DNA from 4 places in the Kitasatospora sp. NPDC051705 genome. Region 1 is predicted to be linked to each of the others. Evidence: riboswitches for the same ligand, from Rfam matches in the RefSeq annotation. Region 1 holds a riboswitch; each other region holds the start of a gene.
What was found. Region 1 has a riboswitch for cyclic di-AMP ahead of ACIA8Q_RS22335 (peptidoglycan DD-metalloendopeptidase family protein). Riboswitches for the same ligand answer to the same signal wherever they lie in the genome.
Positions count from the first base shown of each region.

Region 2: linked by a shared signal. The riboswitch ahead of ACIA8Q_RS04800 (transglycosylase family protein) and the one ahead of ACIA8Q_RS22335 (peptidoglycan DD-metalloendopeptidase family protein) in region 1 are both predicted to bind cyclic di-AMP.
Region 3: linked by a shared signal. The riboswitch ahead of ACIA8Q_RS32795 (M23 family metallopeptidase) and the one ahead of ACIA8Q_RS22335 (peptidoglycan DD-metalloendopeptidase family protein) in region 1 are both predicted to bind cyclic di-AMP.
Region 4: linked by a shared signal. The riboswitch ahead of ACIA8Q_RS03880 (hypothetical protein) and the one ahead of ACIA8Q_RS22335 (peptidoglycan DD-metalloendopeptidase family protein) in region 1 are both predicted to bind cyclic di-AMP.

Region 1 covers NZ_JBITCO010000018.1:35,415-38,891, forward strand. The annotation lists gene ACIA8Q_RS22330 (MFS transporter) at 1-1,020, opposite strand, end outside; cyclic di-AMP (ydaO/yuaA leader) riboswitch at 1,333-1,516, shown strand; gene ACIA8Q_RS22335 (peptidoglycan DD-metalloendopeptidase family protein) at 1,519-2,520, shown strand; gene ACIA8Q_RS22340 (DUF2470 domain-containing protein) at 2,886-3,477, opposite strand, start outside.
Region 2 covers NZ_JBITCO010000002.1:512,263-515,739, forward strand. The annotation lists gene ACIA8Q_RS04790 (LacI family DNA-binding transcriptional regulator) at 1-251, shown strand, start outside; gene ACIA8Q_RS04795 (hypothetical protein) at 376-576, opposite strand; gene ACIA8Q_RS04800 (transglycosylase family protein) at 880-2,166, opposite strand; cyclic di-AMP (ydaO/yuaA leader) riboswitch at 2,153-2,354, opposite strand; gene ACIA8Q_RS04805 (hypothetical protein) at 2,749-3,477, opposite strand, start outside.
Region 3 covers NZ_JBITCO010000046.1:9,145-12,621, reverse strand. The annotation lists gene ACIA8Q_RS32800 (hypothetical protein) at 1-802, shown strand, start outside; gene ACIA8Q_RS32795 (M23 family metallopeptidase) at 907-1,740, opposite strand; cyclic di-AMP (ydaO/yuaA leader) riboswitch at 1,753-1,911, opposite strand; gene ACIA8Q_RS32790 (YiaA/YiaB family inner membrane protein) at 2,157-2,447, shown strand; gene ACIA8Q_RS32785 (alpha/beta hydrolase) at 2,572-3,399, shown strand.
Region 4 covers NZ_JBITCO010000002.1:282,354-285,830, reverse strand. The annotation lists gene ACIA8Q_RS03885 (hypothetical protein) at 110-682, shown strand; gene ACIA8Q_RS03880 (hypothetical protein) at 814-2,070, opposite strand; cyclic di-AMP (ydaO/yuaA leader) riboswitch at 2,079-2,237, opposite strand; gene ACIA8Q_RS03875 (MoaF-related domain-containing protein) at 2,682-3,011, shown strand; gene ACIA8Q_RS03870 (alpha/beta hydrolase-fold protein) at 3,138-3,477, opposite strand, start outside.

The DNA of each region.
Region 1 (3,477 bases):
GACGGTCAGCGGGATCCGCGGGCCGATCCGCTTGCCCAGCCGCCCGGCGCGCGCCGAGAACGTGAGCATCAGCACGGTGATCGGGACCAGGGCGAGGCCGGAGACCAGCGGGGAGAAGCCCGAGACGATCTGCAGCTGCACGACCAGCAGGAAGAACACCCCGCTGAACGCCGCGTAGACGCACAGGGTGACCAGGTTCACGGCGGTGAACAGCCGGGAGGAGAAGAGGCCGAGCGGCAGCATCGGCTCGGCGGCGCGGCGTTCGACCGTGAGGAAGGCCGCGCCGAGCACCAGCCCGACCGCTCCGGCGAACCAGACCGCGGGGGAGAGGCCCTCCCCGGCGGCGGTCAACGCGTAGGTGAGCGCACCGAGGGCGAGCGCGGCGAGCAGCGCACCGAGGACGTCGAAGCGACCGGTGGCGCTCTCGTCCCGGCTCTCCGGGACGTGCCGGGCGCCGACCGCGACGACGGCGGCCGCCAGCGGCAGGTTGAGCAGGAAGATCCACCGCCAGCCGGGGCCGTCCACCAGCCAGCCGCCGAGGAACGGGCCGACCGCCGCCGACACGCCGCCGAGCCCCGACCACAGGCCGACCGCCGCCGAGCGGTCCTCCGGGTGGAAGACGGCCTGCAGCATGGCGAGCGAACCGGGGGTGAGCAGCGCGCCGCCGATGCCCTGCACGGCGCGGGCCGCGACCAGCACCTGGATGGTGGGGGCGGCGGCGCAGGCCGCCGAGGCGGCGGCGAACCAGACCACCCCGATCAGGAACACCCGGCGCCGGCCGTACCGGTCGCCGAGCGCGCCGCCGAGCAGGATCAGCCCGGCGAGCGTCAGCAGATAGGCGTTCAGGGTCCATTGCAGGGAGGCGAGGGAGGCACCGAGGTCGGTGCCGATCCGGGGCAGCGCGACGTTCACCACGGTGCCGTCGAGCATCGCCATGCTGGAGCCGAGCACGGTTGCCAGGAGTACCCAGCGTCCCTGCGCGGTGCCCAGGCGCAGGGTGCCGGCCGCGGAGGTGGCCACGGCCCGATCCTGCGCCCCGCGGGGCCCGCGTGACAAGGGTCACCGGGGGGTGTGTCGACGGTGTGCGGTGCGTGAGCGAACGGTCGCGCAGCGGTGGCGGGATCGGCGCAGCGTCGTGGATCAGTGGCGCCGGGTGAATGGATTGTGCACGCACGGTGCAGCCGATCATTCGGAGTGTCACGGCCTCGGCGGGGATGGTTGTCCGTTCAAGAGATCGACATTGCTTCACCCGGACGGATGGGTTTTAGTTCAGCGACCGCCCGGCCAGTCCGGACGGATCCGCCGGGTGGAACGCCGAATCCTGCCGCTGCCCGGTGGTTCGAACTGAACTCTGTACGGCAGGAGCGGGGGACCCACAGGTAAGTCGCCGGACCGGGATCGGCACGCGCTTCGCGTACCGGATCCCAGGGCCGGCTTGGGGTGAAGCCGCGCATGCGGCCGGGCAACTCCAGCCCGAACCCGACAGCTCACCTCGCAGGCGTCGGAGAGGAAACTTCCATGCCTGCTCAGGCTCGTCGTATCGCCCTGCCCCGCGCCGCCCGCATCGGCATCGCCACCGCGGTCACCGGGGTCTCCTTCGCCCTTCCGCTCGTGGCCGCCGTGAGCGCCCAGGCGCACACCGCCCCGGCCGCCCCGGCCGCGCAGAGCTCCACCTGGACCGACGCCACCAGCGTCGACGCCAAGCCGGCCGCCCCGGCCGCCGCTCCCGTCACCGCCCCGGCCCAGGCCGAGAGCTACCGCGTCGTCAGCGGTGACACCCTGTCGAAGATCGCCGACGCCAAGCACGTCGACGGTGGCTGGCAGGCGCTGTACGAGCACAACCGCTCGGTCGTCGGCGGCAACCCGAACCTGATCTTCCCGGGTCAGCACCTCTCGATCGCCGGCCACGCCGCGCCGTCCGCGGACGCCGCCCCGGCGAAGCCCGCCGCCCCGGCCGCCCCGGCCAAGCCCGCCGCCCCGGCCAAGCCGAAGGCCCAGGTGCAGGCCAAGACCGAGGCCGCCAAGCCGTCCGCCCCGGTCCAGACCCAGGTGCAGACCGCCGCCCCGAAGCCGGCCGCCGCCGTCACCGCCGCCCCGGCCGCCGCCAGCACCTCGGGCTTCGTCGCCCCGCTGGCCAACCCGAAGCTGGGCACCGCCTACGGCGTGGCCGGTTCGATGTGGGCCTCCGGCCACCACACCGGCCAGGACTTCGTCGCCTCCACCGGCACCCCGCTGCGCGCCGTCGCCAACGGCGTCGTGGTGAAGGCCGGCAACGGTGGCGCCTACGGCAACGAGGTCGAGATCAAGCTCGCCGACGGCCACTACGCCGAGTACGCGCACCTCTCCTCGATCGGCGTGTCGATCGGTCAGACCGTCACCGTCGGCCAGCAGATCGGCCTCTCCGGTGCGACCGGCAACGTGACCGGCCCGCACCTGCACTTCGAGATCCGCACCGGCTCCGAGTACGGCTCGGACATCGACCCGGTCGCCTACCTGCGGGCGCACGGCGTCGCTCTCTGACCCTGACGGGTCGAGGGCCCGGTCCCGCCGGACGGGCCCTTCGGGACTACCGCTGATGCGGGGCGAAACGATCCTCCGGGATGGTCATGTCGGGTGACCGCTCGACCGGGTGATCGCCGCAACGGCGGACATGGGCGCGGGACACGCCCAGGCCGGCCCGGCTCGCGAGACCTCCCTCGCGAGCCGGGCCGGCCGCTGCCGTTTCCGCCGCCGTTCCCGGGGGCGTTCCCGGTGCGTCTCCGCTTCCGGCGCCGGCGCGCGCAACGGGCGGACGGCGCCGGGGGTGTGACGTCGGCCCCGGGGGCGTCCGCCGCCTGCCGCCTGTCGGCTGCCGTTCGCCGGGTGCCGTTCGCCGGGCTGCGGGTTCAGAGCCGGTGGACGGGCAGGCCCTGCTCCGCGGCGTTCAGCAGCTCGTGCACCCGCTGGCCGAACTCCTCGGTGTCGGCGACGGGTTCGGGGAAGACCAGGCGGACGTCGCGGTGGCCGTGCGGGTGGTCCAGGCGCAGCACCAGGCCGTGCCGGTCCAGGGCGAGCGGCCGGACGTCCGGCCGCCCGGCGAGCAGCGCCGGGTCGAGCAGCCGGGTGAGGACGGCGACGGCGTCCGCGTGGTCGTCGGCGAGGTGGGTGAGCAGTGCGGCCTCGTACCGGGCCAGCGGGTCGGGCGCGGCGTGGGCGAGGTCGGCGGCGGTGAGGGCGCCGGTGCCGTACGGGGTGGACAGGACGGCGTGGGCGACGTCCACGCGCAGGTGGACGCTGATGCCGTCGTCGGCGAGGTGGGCCAGGTGCAGCCGGCCGGCCAGGGTGAGGCGGGCGCGGATCCGGTCGCGGACGGCGACGGGGGAGACGTCGGTGACGTCGAGCACGACCGCGAGGCCGTCGGTCTCGCGCGCGGCGGCGGTGGAGAGCGGGGAGCCGAGCGGGGCGCGCAGGCGCAGCCGGGAGCCGTGGACGGAGACC
Region 2 (3,477 bases), on a different contig from region 1:
CGATCCGGGCGGTGCGCCAGCGCGGGCTGTCGGTGCCGCAGGACGTGTCGGTGGTCGGCTTCGACGACTCGCCGCTGATCGCCTTCACCGAGCCGCCGTTGACGACGATCCGCCAGCCGGTCGAGGCGATGGCCACGGCGGCGGTGGACGCGCTGCTGGAGGAGGTCGGCGGCAACGCGGCCCAGCGGGGGGAGTTCATGTTCCAGCCGGAGCTGGTCATGCGGGGCTCGACGGGGGCCTGCGCGCGCTGAGCGACGGGCCGTGGACGGCCGACGGGCCCCGGGGAGCGACCGCTCCCCGGGGCCCGTTTCGCATGGGTGCCGTGTGCCGTGTGCCGTGTGCGGGGGTGGCGCGGACGGCGGCGGGTGGGGCGGGTCAGCCCTGCTGGTCGGTGGGGCGGCTGCGGGTGAGCCGCCGGTCGCCGGCGGGGTCGCCGGTCCGGGTCCCGGTGCGGCGGCCGCGGGCCAGGTAGTCCCGCAGGACCAGTTCGACGGCGTCCTGCGGGTTCTTGGTGCCGGAGAGCAGCATCGCGTCGATCGCGAGGTTGGCGTCGAGTGTGACGGTGACCTGGGCCATGGTGGCTCCTCCTCGGGTGCAGAGCAGCAGCATGCCCGGTGTGGCCGGCTTTGACCATGACCTTCGGCCGGCGGAGGGCGGGTACGCCGGAACCCCCGGGGGAGAGCGATCGGGCTCTCCCCCGGGGGTTCCGTGTGGCGGGCGACGGGGGCGGGTGACAGATGACGGGTTTCAGATGATGAAATCTGTCGGCTGAAATCTGAAATCTGAAATCTGTCAGCTGTTCGCCGTCAGCTGTTCGCCGTCAGCTGTTCGCCGTCAGCCGTCGGCTGTGCCGTGCCGCCCGTGGCCCGCCGGTGTGCCTCAGACCCGGCCGGCGAAGTCCGGGGCCCAGTTGGCGACGGTCTGCTCGCGCACGCCCGAGCTCGGGTTGGCGGCCTCGACGTACTTGCCGCCGCCGACGTAGATCGCGACGTGGTAGACGCCGGAGTCCTGGCCGTTGTTGGACCAGAACAGCAGGTCGCCCGGCTGCAGGTTGTCCAGCGAGACGTGGGTGCTGGCGGCGGCCTGGTCCGCGGCCACGCGCGGGATGGAGACGCCCGCGGCGCGCAGCGCGGCCTGGGTCAGGCCGGAGCAGTCCCAGCCGCCGTTGCCGGTGCCGCCGTAGACGTAGGCCTGGCCGACCTTCGACTCGGCGAAGGAGACCGCGGCGGCCATGCTGCCGGTGGCGGCCTGGGCCGGGGCCTGGGCGGCCGGGGCCTGGGTCTGCGCGGCCGGCTTGGCGTTCACGGCACCGCCGTCGGTGGTCTGGCCGGACTTCTTCGAACGGTCGAACCAGCTGAAGTCGGAGCCGGACTTGGTCGCGGTGGCCGCCTGCCGGCCGTGGCCGGCGTCCTTGAAGGACAGGTGCTGGCCCGGGTAGATGGTGTTCGGGCCGTCGGTCAGGGTGCCGCGGTTGAGCTCGTAGAGCCGCTGCCAGCCGCCGTCGATGTTGTGCTTGTCGGCGATGGAGGACAGCCAGTCGCCGGCCACGACGGTGTAGTCGTCGCTCTCGGCCTGGGCGCCGCCCTGGGTCTGCTCCTGGTGCTTCTGGGTCCAGGTGCTCTTGGCGGAGTCGCCGGAGGTCTGCTCCTGGGCCGGCGCGGCCGGCTTGGTGGCCGGGGCGGGGGTCTGCGCGGGCTTGGCGGCCGGGGCGGGCTTGGCGGCCGTAGCACCGGCGGTGGAGCCCGCGGAGGTGTCGACGGCGGCCGGGGCGCCGCCCTTGGTCAGGCCGGCCTGGACCGAGCAGACCGGCCAGGCGCCGGGGCCCTGCGAGGCGAGGACCTTCTCGGCGACGGCGATCTGCTGGTCCTTGGTGGCCAGGTTGGCCTGCGGGGCGTACGCGGTGCCGCCGAAGGCGGCCCAGGTGCTGGAGGTGAACTGCAGGCCGCCGTAGAAGCCGTTGCCGGTGTTGATGCTCCAGTTGCCGCTGCTCTCGCACTGGGCGACCTTGTCCCAGGTCGCGACGGAGGCGGCGGAGGCGGTGCCGGTGGTGAGGCAGGGGATCGTGAGGCCGACGCCCGCGACGCCGATGGCGGCGATGACGCGGCGGGTGCGGCTGGACAGACGGGTGCCGTTGGTGGGCAGCATGAAGACGTGGTCCTCTCCCACGCCTGCGAGGTGAGCTGTCGGATTCGGGCTGGAGTTGCCCGGCCGCGCTGTGGACGCGGCTTCACCCCTAGCCCTGAACCGTTCCTGGGAACAGTCCGGGGCGACTTACCTGTGGGTCCCCCGCTCCTGCCGTGGTGCGTTTTCGCGCTGCCAGGGCATCCGACGGCAGGACTCGGCGTTGCGGATGAACTGGGTCCGTGTGGTCACGAACGGGGAGCACGTTAAGCAGACTTAAGTTCAAACCGCAAACACTGTGATGCGCATCACGGTTTGGCGAGAATGATCGTTTCCGCTGTCCGTCATGATCCGAAATGATCGTTTTCCCGCAACGGCGCCACGGGTGCGCACAACTGGCCGTTCCTCAGGAAACGGCTGACGACGCGTCGGGGTGCGATCGGGCGCGTCCGCGATGCGGGAGGCGCGGCCGATTCCCGGCCGCCGGCCCGCGCCCCGGGCAGAACCGATCAAACATCAACAGAACGGACATCACGCCTATTCACGCCTTAACTCCCGTACGGGGCAAGCCGGAAGGGCCCGGAACGAAGCCGTTCCGGGCCCTTCGGTGCGCGTGGTGTCCCGCTACTACTCCTCGGGCCCCCCGGCGGCGGCGTGGGCGCCGTGGGTGCCCTCAGCGGCCTCCGCGGCGGCCTCCGCCTCGGCCTGGGCCAGCTCCTCCGGGGAGGGCGCCGGCAGCGCGGCCAGGTAGGTCGAGGCGATCAGCTGGCCGACCGTCGGGTAGGCGCCCAGCGGAGCGGCGGACGGGCAGCCCGTCTCCTCGGCGGCCGTCGCGAGCAGCTCGGAGTCGGCCTCCGGGCCGATCACCAGCGGGGCCAGCGCGGGGCGCAGGGAGCCGGTCTCCTTGAGGTGGTTGACGGCCGCGGCCACCGAGCCGGGCACGTCGAGCGCGGCGGGGATGACCGGGACGGCCAGCCGGGCCGCCAGCAGTACGCCGGTGATGCCGGCCGCCGCGGCGGCCTCCTCGCCGCCGACGGTGGTCAGGACCACGCCGTCCGCGGCGGTCGCGATGGCGAACAGCCTGGCCCGGTCGGCGCGGGCCAGCCCGGCCTCGGACAGGCGCACGTGGACGGCCTCGGCGAGCAGCGGGTGCGGGCCGAGCACGTCGGTGACGGACGCGCCGTACTCCGCTGCGAGGGCGTGGAGTTCGGTCAGGAAGCCGTGCGGGCCGGGGACCAGCGGGACCACGACGGGCACCGGCAGGCCGGCCTCGGCGGCCATGGCCAGGAGCTCGGCGACGGTGCGGTCCTCGCTGTCGTCGGCCTCGGTGTTCCCACCGGGGAGGTAGCCGACCGC
Region 3 (3,477 bases), on a different contig from region 1:
GGGCCGCGCCCCGGTGGCCGAGGGGCCGCTGCGAGCCGTCCTGGCCCTGCTGGAGCTGGGCGGGGGCAGGATGCACGACGGCTGGCCCGAGCTGACCTCGAACGCGGTGGAGCACCTGCTCTACGAGCGTCTCCACCTCTACGTCCAGCCCGGGCCGGAGACGGACCCGCTGGCGTACGGCGCCGCGGTCGAGCTGCTGGTGGACCACCAGCGGGCGGCCCGGCGGCTGAACGCCAAGCGGCAGGAGCGGCTGCACGCCGAGGCCGAGTGGCAGGGCGAGGTCGCGGCCGGGCTGCTGCGCCGGGCCGACCTGGTGACCTGGCCCCGGCTGTACGCGCTGCTGCTGCACGCGTACGAGGTGGACGTCGCGGACCCGGCGGCGGTGCGGGCCTGGCTGGACGGCTTCCGGGAGCTGGCGGAGGAGGAGCGGCTGGCGGCGATCGCCGCGCTGGTCCCGACCGGCTGGCTGGACGAGCTGGACGAGCAGGGCTGGGGGCCGGCCCGGGTGCTGTCGGTCGGCATGGCGACGGACGGCGCGCGCCGGCTGCTGGAGCAGGGTCTGATGCGGCGCAGCTACCGCAACCTGGCGGAGCTGACCGCCGCGGGCCGGCCGATGCCGGACGAACTGTCCGGGGGCTTCGGGGAGTTCGAGGAGGCTGCGGCGCAGGCCGCGCTCGACCTGTGCGGCGAGTGGACCGTCCCGGGGCTGGCGCGGCTGCTTCTGGAGGAGTTCCCGGACCTCGCACCGGAGCCGGGGCAGGAGGAGATCGACGCCTACCTGGCGGGGCTGCCGCAGGAGTAGCCGCCCGCGGGGCGACGTGCCGGAGCCCCGGCCGCACGCGTGCGGCCGGGGCTCCGGTCCGTTCGGGTCCGCCGCGGTCGGCGGGGGCCGGTGGGGGCGCCGGCTCAGGGGGTGAGGCCGCGCTGCTCCAGCCAGGTCTCCGGGTCGACCGGGGCGCCGCCGCCGGGGCGGACCTCCAGGTGCAGGTGGGGGCCGGTGACGTTGCCGGTGGCGCCGACCTTGCCGATCTGCTGGCCGGAGGTGACCTTGCCGGAGCCCTTGATGATCGAGGAGAGGTGGCAGTACCAGATCTCGGTGCCGTCGGGCAGGGTCTCGACGATCCGGTAGCCGTACGAACCGGACCAGCCGGCCGAGGTGATGGTGCCCTGGCCGACCGCGAAGACCGGGGTCCCGGTGTCGGCGGCGAAGTCCAGACCGGTGTGCAGGTGGGCCCAGTAGCGGGCGCTCTGGCCGTAGTGGGCGGAGAGGTTGTAGTCCTTCACCGGCAGGGTGAGGGCGGCGGCCTTGGCCCGCTCGGCCTCCTCGGCGGCCCGCTTGGCCTCGGCCTCCTTGGCGGCGGCCTTGGCCTCGGCCTCCTTGGCGGCCTGGACGCGGGCGCCCTCCTCGGCGGCGGTGCGCTGGCTGTCGGCCTGCTGCTGGATCCGGGCGGCGAGCGCGAGCCCGGGGTCGGCGGAGAGGGCGACCGGGGTCTCGTCGGGGGCCTCGACGGCGGGCGCGGCAGCCGGGGTGGCGGAGGCGAAGCCGGTGGCGCCCAGGGTGGCCGCGACGGCGGTGACGCCGAGCAGCGGGGAGGCTCCGCGGGTCTGACGCGGCATCCGGTGCCGGTTGGCGTCGGCTTCCGGGGCGGGGTGCTCCAGGTCGGCCATGCCGGGGTGGTCGAGGAGCCGGGTACCGGCTGCGGGGCCGGCCGGGTGTGCCGGGGTGTGCGTCGACGCCACGGAGGCGCGCTCCTTTCCTTCCTTCGCGCCTACCGGGTTAGCTGACGGGTTCGGAGCAGGAAGGTCTCCTACGGCCGGGCCTGGGCCCCGCCGATTCACCCCAAGGAACGTGGTTCCCCGGCTCCCTGGCCTGCCCGGAGGCCGGCCGGCGGGATTAGGCGACGGCGCACGGTGCCGTCTGGGTACGGCGTTGACGACCGCGCTGCGTTATCAAACGTTAATCCTAGGGCGCCCCGATTCCAAGCCGTCCGCCCGGGACGACCGCAGATGACCAGGGCGCCCTGGTAGGTGATGGCGGGTTTTGTCCCCATTGACCGGCATTGAGCCGCTCGACGTGATCGAACGTCAGCGAACGACCCCCCATCTGAGTACGCCTACTCATGTGCGGACCGATCACCCCGCCGCATCCTGACGCCATGAACGCACCGATGCAGTCCCGCACCACGGCCGCGTACTACATCCAGGCCGTGCTCTCCTTCGCGCTGTCCGGCGGAGCCCTCGCCGTCGGGATCGCCTACCTGCCGGTCGGCGGCTGGACCCGCGCCTTCCTGGCGATCGGGCTCCTCTACACCGTCACCTCGTCCTTCACGCTCGCCAAGGTGGTCCGGGACCGGCAGGAGACCAACGAGATCGTCACCCGGGTGGACCAGGCCCGGCTGGAGAAGCTGCTCAGCGAGCACGACCCGTTCAAGGTCGACGGGGTCTGAGCGGGCACCGCGGGACCCCGGGGGCGGACGGCACCGAGGGCTTGACGGCTAAGGCTATTAGCCTTAGCTTTATGGCTATCGGCAGACGCCGACGACCCGCAGCGGCGGTCCCAGGAGGCCCACCATGAACGCCACCAGCGCCACCAGCACCCAGTACCTCGACGTCCCCGGCGGGCGCATCGCCTACGACGACACCCGGCAGGGCGACGGCGCCCCCGTCGTCCTGCTCCCCGGGATGCTCGACACCCGCGCCGCCTACCGGCACCTGCACCCGCTGCTGACCGCCGCCGGCCACCGCGTCATCACCATGGACCTGCGCGGCTTCGGCGAGTCGTCGATCGTCTGGGACGACTACTCACCCGCCGCCATCGCCACCGACGTCCTGGCCCTGCTGAACCACCTCGGCATCGAACGCGCCGTGCTCGTCGGCAACTCCTACACCGGCGCGACCGTCGTCAAGGTCGCCGGTGACGCCCCGCAGCGGGTCGCCGGGATCGCCCTTATCGACGCCTTCGTCGAGAACCCCCCGGCCAACGCCCTCATGCGCGGCGTCGTCCGCGCGATGGGCGCCCTGATCGTCCACTGGCCGGCCTTCTGGGGCTTCTACCACCGCAAGCTCGCCTTCCCCGGTGCCAGGCCCGCCGACTTCGACGCCTACGTCGACGGACTCGTCGCCGCCATGCGCACCCCGGGCCGCCGGACGGCCACCCGCGGACACGTCTCCGGCGACTCCGCGCCGATCGGCTGGACCGCCGCCGTCCGCTGCCCCGCGCTCGTCGTCATGGGCGGCAAGGACCCCGACTTCCCCGACCCGGAGGCCGTCGCCGACCGGCAGACCGCGGCGCTCGGCGCCCGGAAGGTCATGATCGAGGGATCCGGCCACTACCCGATGGCCGACGCCCCGGAGGCCACCGCCGGCGCCCTGCTGCCCTTCCTCGCCGAGCTCGCCTGACGCCTGACGCCCGGCCCCGGCCGCGGGCCCGCTCGCCCGAGCCCGGTCCGCCCCGCCGCGCCCGGGCCCGCCCCGGTC
Region 4 (3,477 bases), on a different contig from region 1:
AACGGCTGGCGGGTTGTCCGGGCCCCCGGCGGCCGCCCCGCCACCCTGGGTGCGGGCGCGGCGCGCGACGGCGCGGGCCGCCGGAGCGCAAGGGCACGGGTGAGTCGCGATGGAACGCAGGAGCACGGGGCGTCGGGGATCCGGCGGGGTCGGTGGGGCCGGGCTGGTCGCCGTGGTGGCGGCGGGTTGCGCGGTGGCGGTGCTGGCCGCCGGGCCGTCCTGGGCGCTGCGCCGCCCCGAGCCGCGGCCGGTGGTGGACGTCGGCGCGGCCCTGGTCAAGCCCTCGAACTCCGACCTGGAGGTGGTCCGGATCGACCCGGACCCCGCTCCGCCCGGTGGCAGCACGACGATCCACGCATTCGTCGGGAACGGCGGCCCCGACACCACCGCCTCGCCGTTCACCGTCGTGGTCACCCTGCCGGAGGGGGTCACCCCCGAGGAGCCGTTCTTCCCCGAGGACTGCGAGGTGTTCCAGAACGGCCACCGGGTGCGCTGCGTCTTCCCCGCGGGGCTGAAGTCGGGGCGCAGCGCGACCGCGCTCGTCCCGGTCCGCCTCTCCCCCGACCTCCCGCTCGGCACCCTCCAGGGCGGCTGGGTCGCGGTGCGCGGCGCGGACGACAAGGACGAGACCAACAACCGGAAGCCGTTCGAGATCAGGGTGGTCGAGACGACCAACGACTGAGCCGGTACGCCCGAGCGCCCGGGGCCGAGTGGTCGGCCCCGGGCGCTCGGGCGTCAGCAGCCGGGAACGGGCTGCCGGCGGTGATCACGTGAGCCGTCGGGCCCGAGCGGCTGGACCCGACGGCTCACGCGTCAGCGGTAGACCCGGACGTAGTCCGCGGCCATGCTGAGCGGCGTGGTCCCCTGCGGCGCCGGGTGGTACTGCCCCGCGCACACCGAGAGGTTGAGGATCAGGTACGCCGACCAGTTGGCGCCGACGCCCTTGCCGTCCGAGAAGACCTTGACGCCGTTGACGTACCAGTCGACCGAGTTGGCGCCGTAGTAGGTGCCGATCGTCACCCACTGGTCCTTCGCGACGGCACCGGCGTCGGTGTAGTACTTGGCGTTGCCGGGGTTGACGTGGTTGGTCAGCTCCAGCAGGTTCGGGTTGTCGGGGTGGTACTCGAAGGAGTCGATCTCCCCGTTGCCGTTCTTCCAGGTCCACAGGGCCGGCCAGGCACCGGAACCGGACGGCAGCTTGACCCGGGTCTCGGCGTAGTCGCCGGTCTTGACCTGGAAGCCCTCGCTGGAGCCCTCGGTGGTCAGGAAGCCCGCGTTCCAGGCCTGCTTGCCGTTCTCCAGGGTGGTGCCGCTCGGCGCGGCCGTGAAGGTGGCGACCCCGTTGGCGACGCTGACGTTGTTCTTGTTCAGCAGGTCGAGCTTGTTGTCGTCCGGGTTGTGGTTCCCGTACCTGTAGGCGGTGCTCTTGTCACCGACCCAGCGCGAGCCCCAGGTGATCGAGCTGTTGAACTCGTCGGACCAGGTCAGCGCCTTGCCCGCGACCGGGGAGGCCGGGGTGCCCGCCGAGGGGCTCGCCGTGGCACCGGGGGCGCTGGTGGGGGACGGCGTCGGGGTGGCGGTGGGAGCCGGGGTCGGGGTCGCCGTGCCGGAGACCACCAGCTGCTGCGAGGGCAGGTTGTGCCAGGCGCCGCCGAGGTCCTGCCAGAAGCCGAACTGGCTGTACGTCCCGGCCGGCAGCGCGCGGGCACCGCTGGTGAAGGACAGCCCGCTCGGGCAGATCTGCACGTTGGAGAGGTTGCCGGGGAAGTCCAGGTTGGTGCCGCGCGCGTCGCGCACGCCCACACCCACCGTCTTCGCGGTGACGCAGGCCGAGGAGTGGACGGTCAGCGAGGCGGTGGCGGCCTTGTTGGCGACCATCGTCGCGGGGGCCAGCCGGTCCTGGGTGACGGTCGGGGTGGTGGCGGCGTGGGCGGCGACGGTCGCCGGGAGGCCCAGCAGACCGGCACCGCTGACGGCGACCGCCCCGGTGGCGGCGAGGGCGGCGAAGCGGCCCCGGTGGGCCGGGCGGGCGTGGCGCGGCGTGCGGCGCCGGAGGGCAGGCTGGTGCATGGGGTGTCCTCTGCGACGCCTGCGAGGTGAGCTGTCGGGTTCGGGCTGCAGTTGCCCGGCCGCCGGTGGGAGCGGCTTCACCCCTAGCCGCGACCCGCACGCGGGAGAGCGTGCGGGCCGGGCGCTGACCTTGGTTCCCCCGCTCCCGTCCACTGTGGTCCTCGGTTGCCCGCCGGCGGGTGGACGGGACTCGGCGTCCCGGCGGCGGGGTCCGCGTGGCGGACGGCCGTTGCAGGCTAGGCAGACCGTCCGTGAACGGACAACTCTGCCGGGCGGGTTGTCGCGCAGCTCACAGTGGTGTCGATCAACGACGCTGCGTGGCGGTCGAGTTGATCATCCCCTCGGCCGAGCCGGGCGTCCACCCGGCTCCCGGCCTGCGCCGCCGGCGCCCGGCGACCGGAGGACGGCTCGCCGGTGCCGCCGAGGGACGTCCGGCGGGCGCCCGCCCGGTGCGCCCTCCGGCGCGGCCGACTCCCCCGGCCGCGCCCGGCACAACTGCACCCGCCGGGCTCGCCCGGTCGGATAAATTGGAGGTCCGACATCTTCCGCAGTGCACAAGACCCCACGGACCACCCGTGCGCACCCCACCGGGAACGAGGTACCGCCCCACCATGACCGCGCCCTTGCCCGCCTTCGCCGGCCGCACCTACCTCTTCCGGGCCGACAACGGCGCGGCCTTCCGCAACGCCTACTCGGCCGACGGCACGCGGCTGCGCTGGGAGGGCCTCGGCGAGTCCGCGGGCCAGTGGGAGGACGTGCGGCTGCACGTCGCCGAGGTGGCGCCGGAGATCTACTTCGTCAGCTGGACGGAGCAGAGCGGGATCACCGTCAGCCACGTGATGGACCTCGGCAGGCTGACGGTCCGCGCCTTCTGGACATTCGAGGGCGAGGGCGGCCGGGTGGGCGAGCTGCACACCGGGACCCTGGAGCGGGTGGCCTGACCGATCGGTCCGGGCGGTCCGGCCGGGGGCCGCTGCGGTCCGGAGCCGTTACGGTCAGGGGTCGGTCGGGCCTGGGCCGGGCTCGGGCCTGGGCCGGGCTCGGGCCTGGGCCGGTCGGACCGGGGCTCAGACGGTCTGGTTGGGCACCTTGAGGTGCTGGGACAGCCACTCGAGCGAGGAGGGCAGCAGCGCGCTCCACGTCTCGAAGTTGTGGCCGCCGTTCTCCAGCATGCTGTAGGACACCTTCATCGGGTCCTTCACCGCGTCGACGAAGGCCTCGGTCTCGCGCCGGTAGTCGCCGTCGCCCTTCTTGGTGCCGGCGAGGAGCACGGACACCTTCGGCTGCGGCAGGTTCTTCAGCCGCCACAACAGGTTCGCCTCGTTTCGGCGCTGGCTGCTGCCGCCGAACAGGTCCCCCGTGGTCGGGTCGTCCGCCGCGTCGTAGTAGGCGGAGAGCGCGACGGCC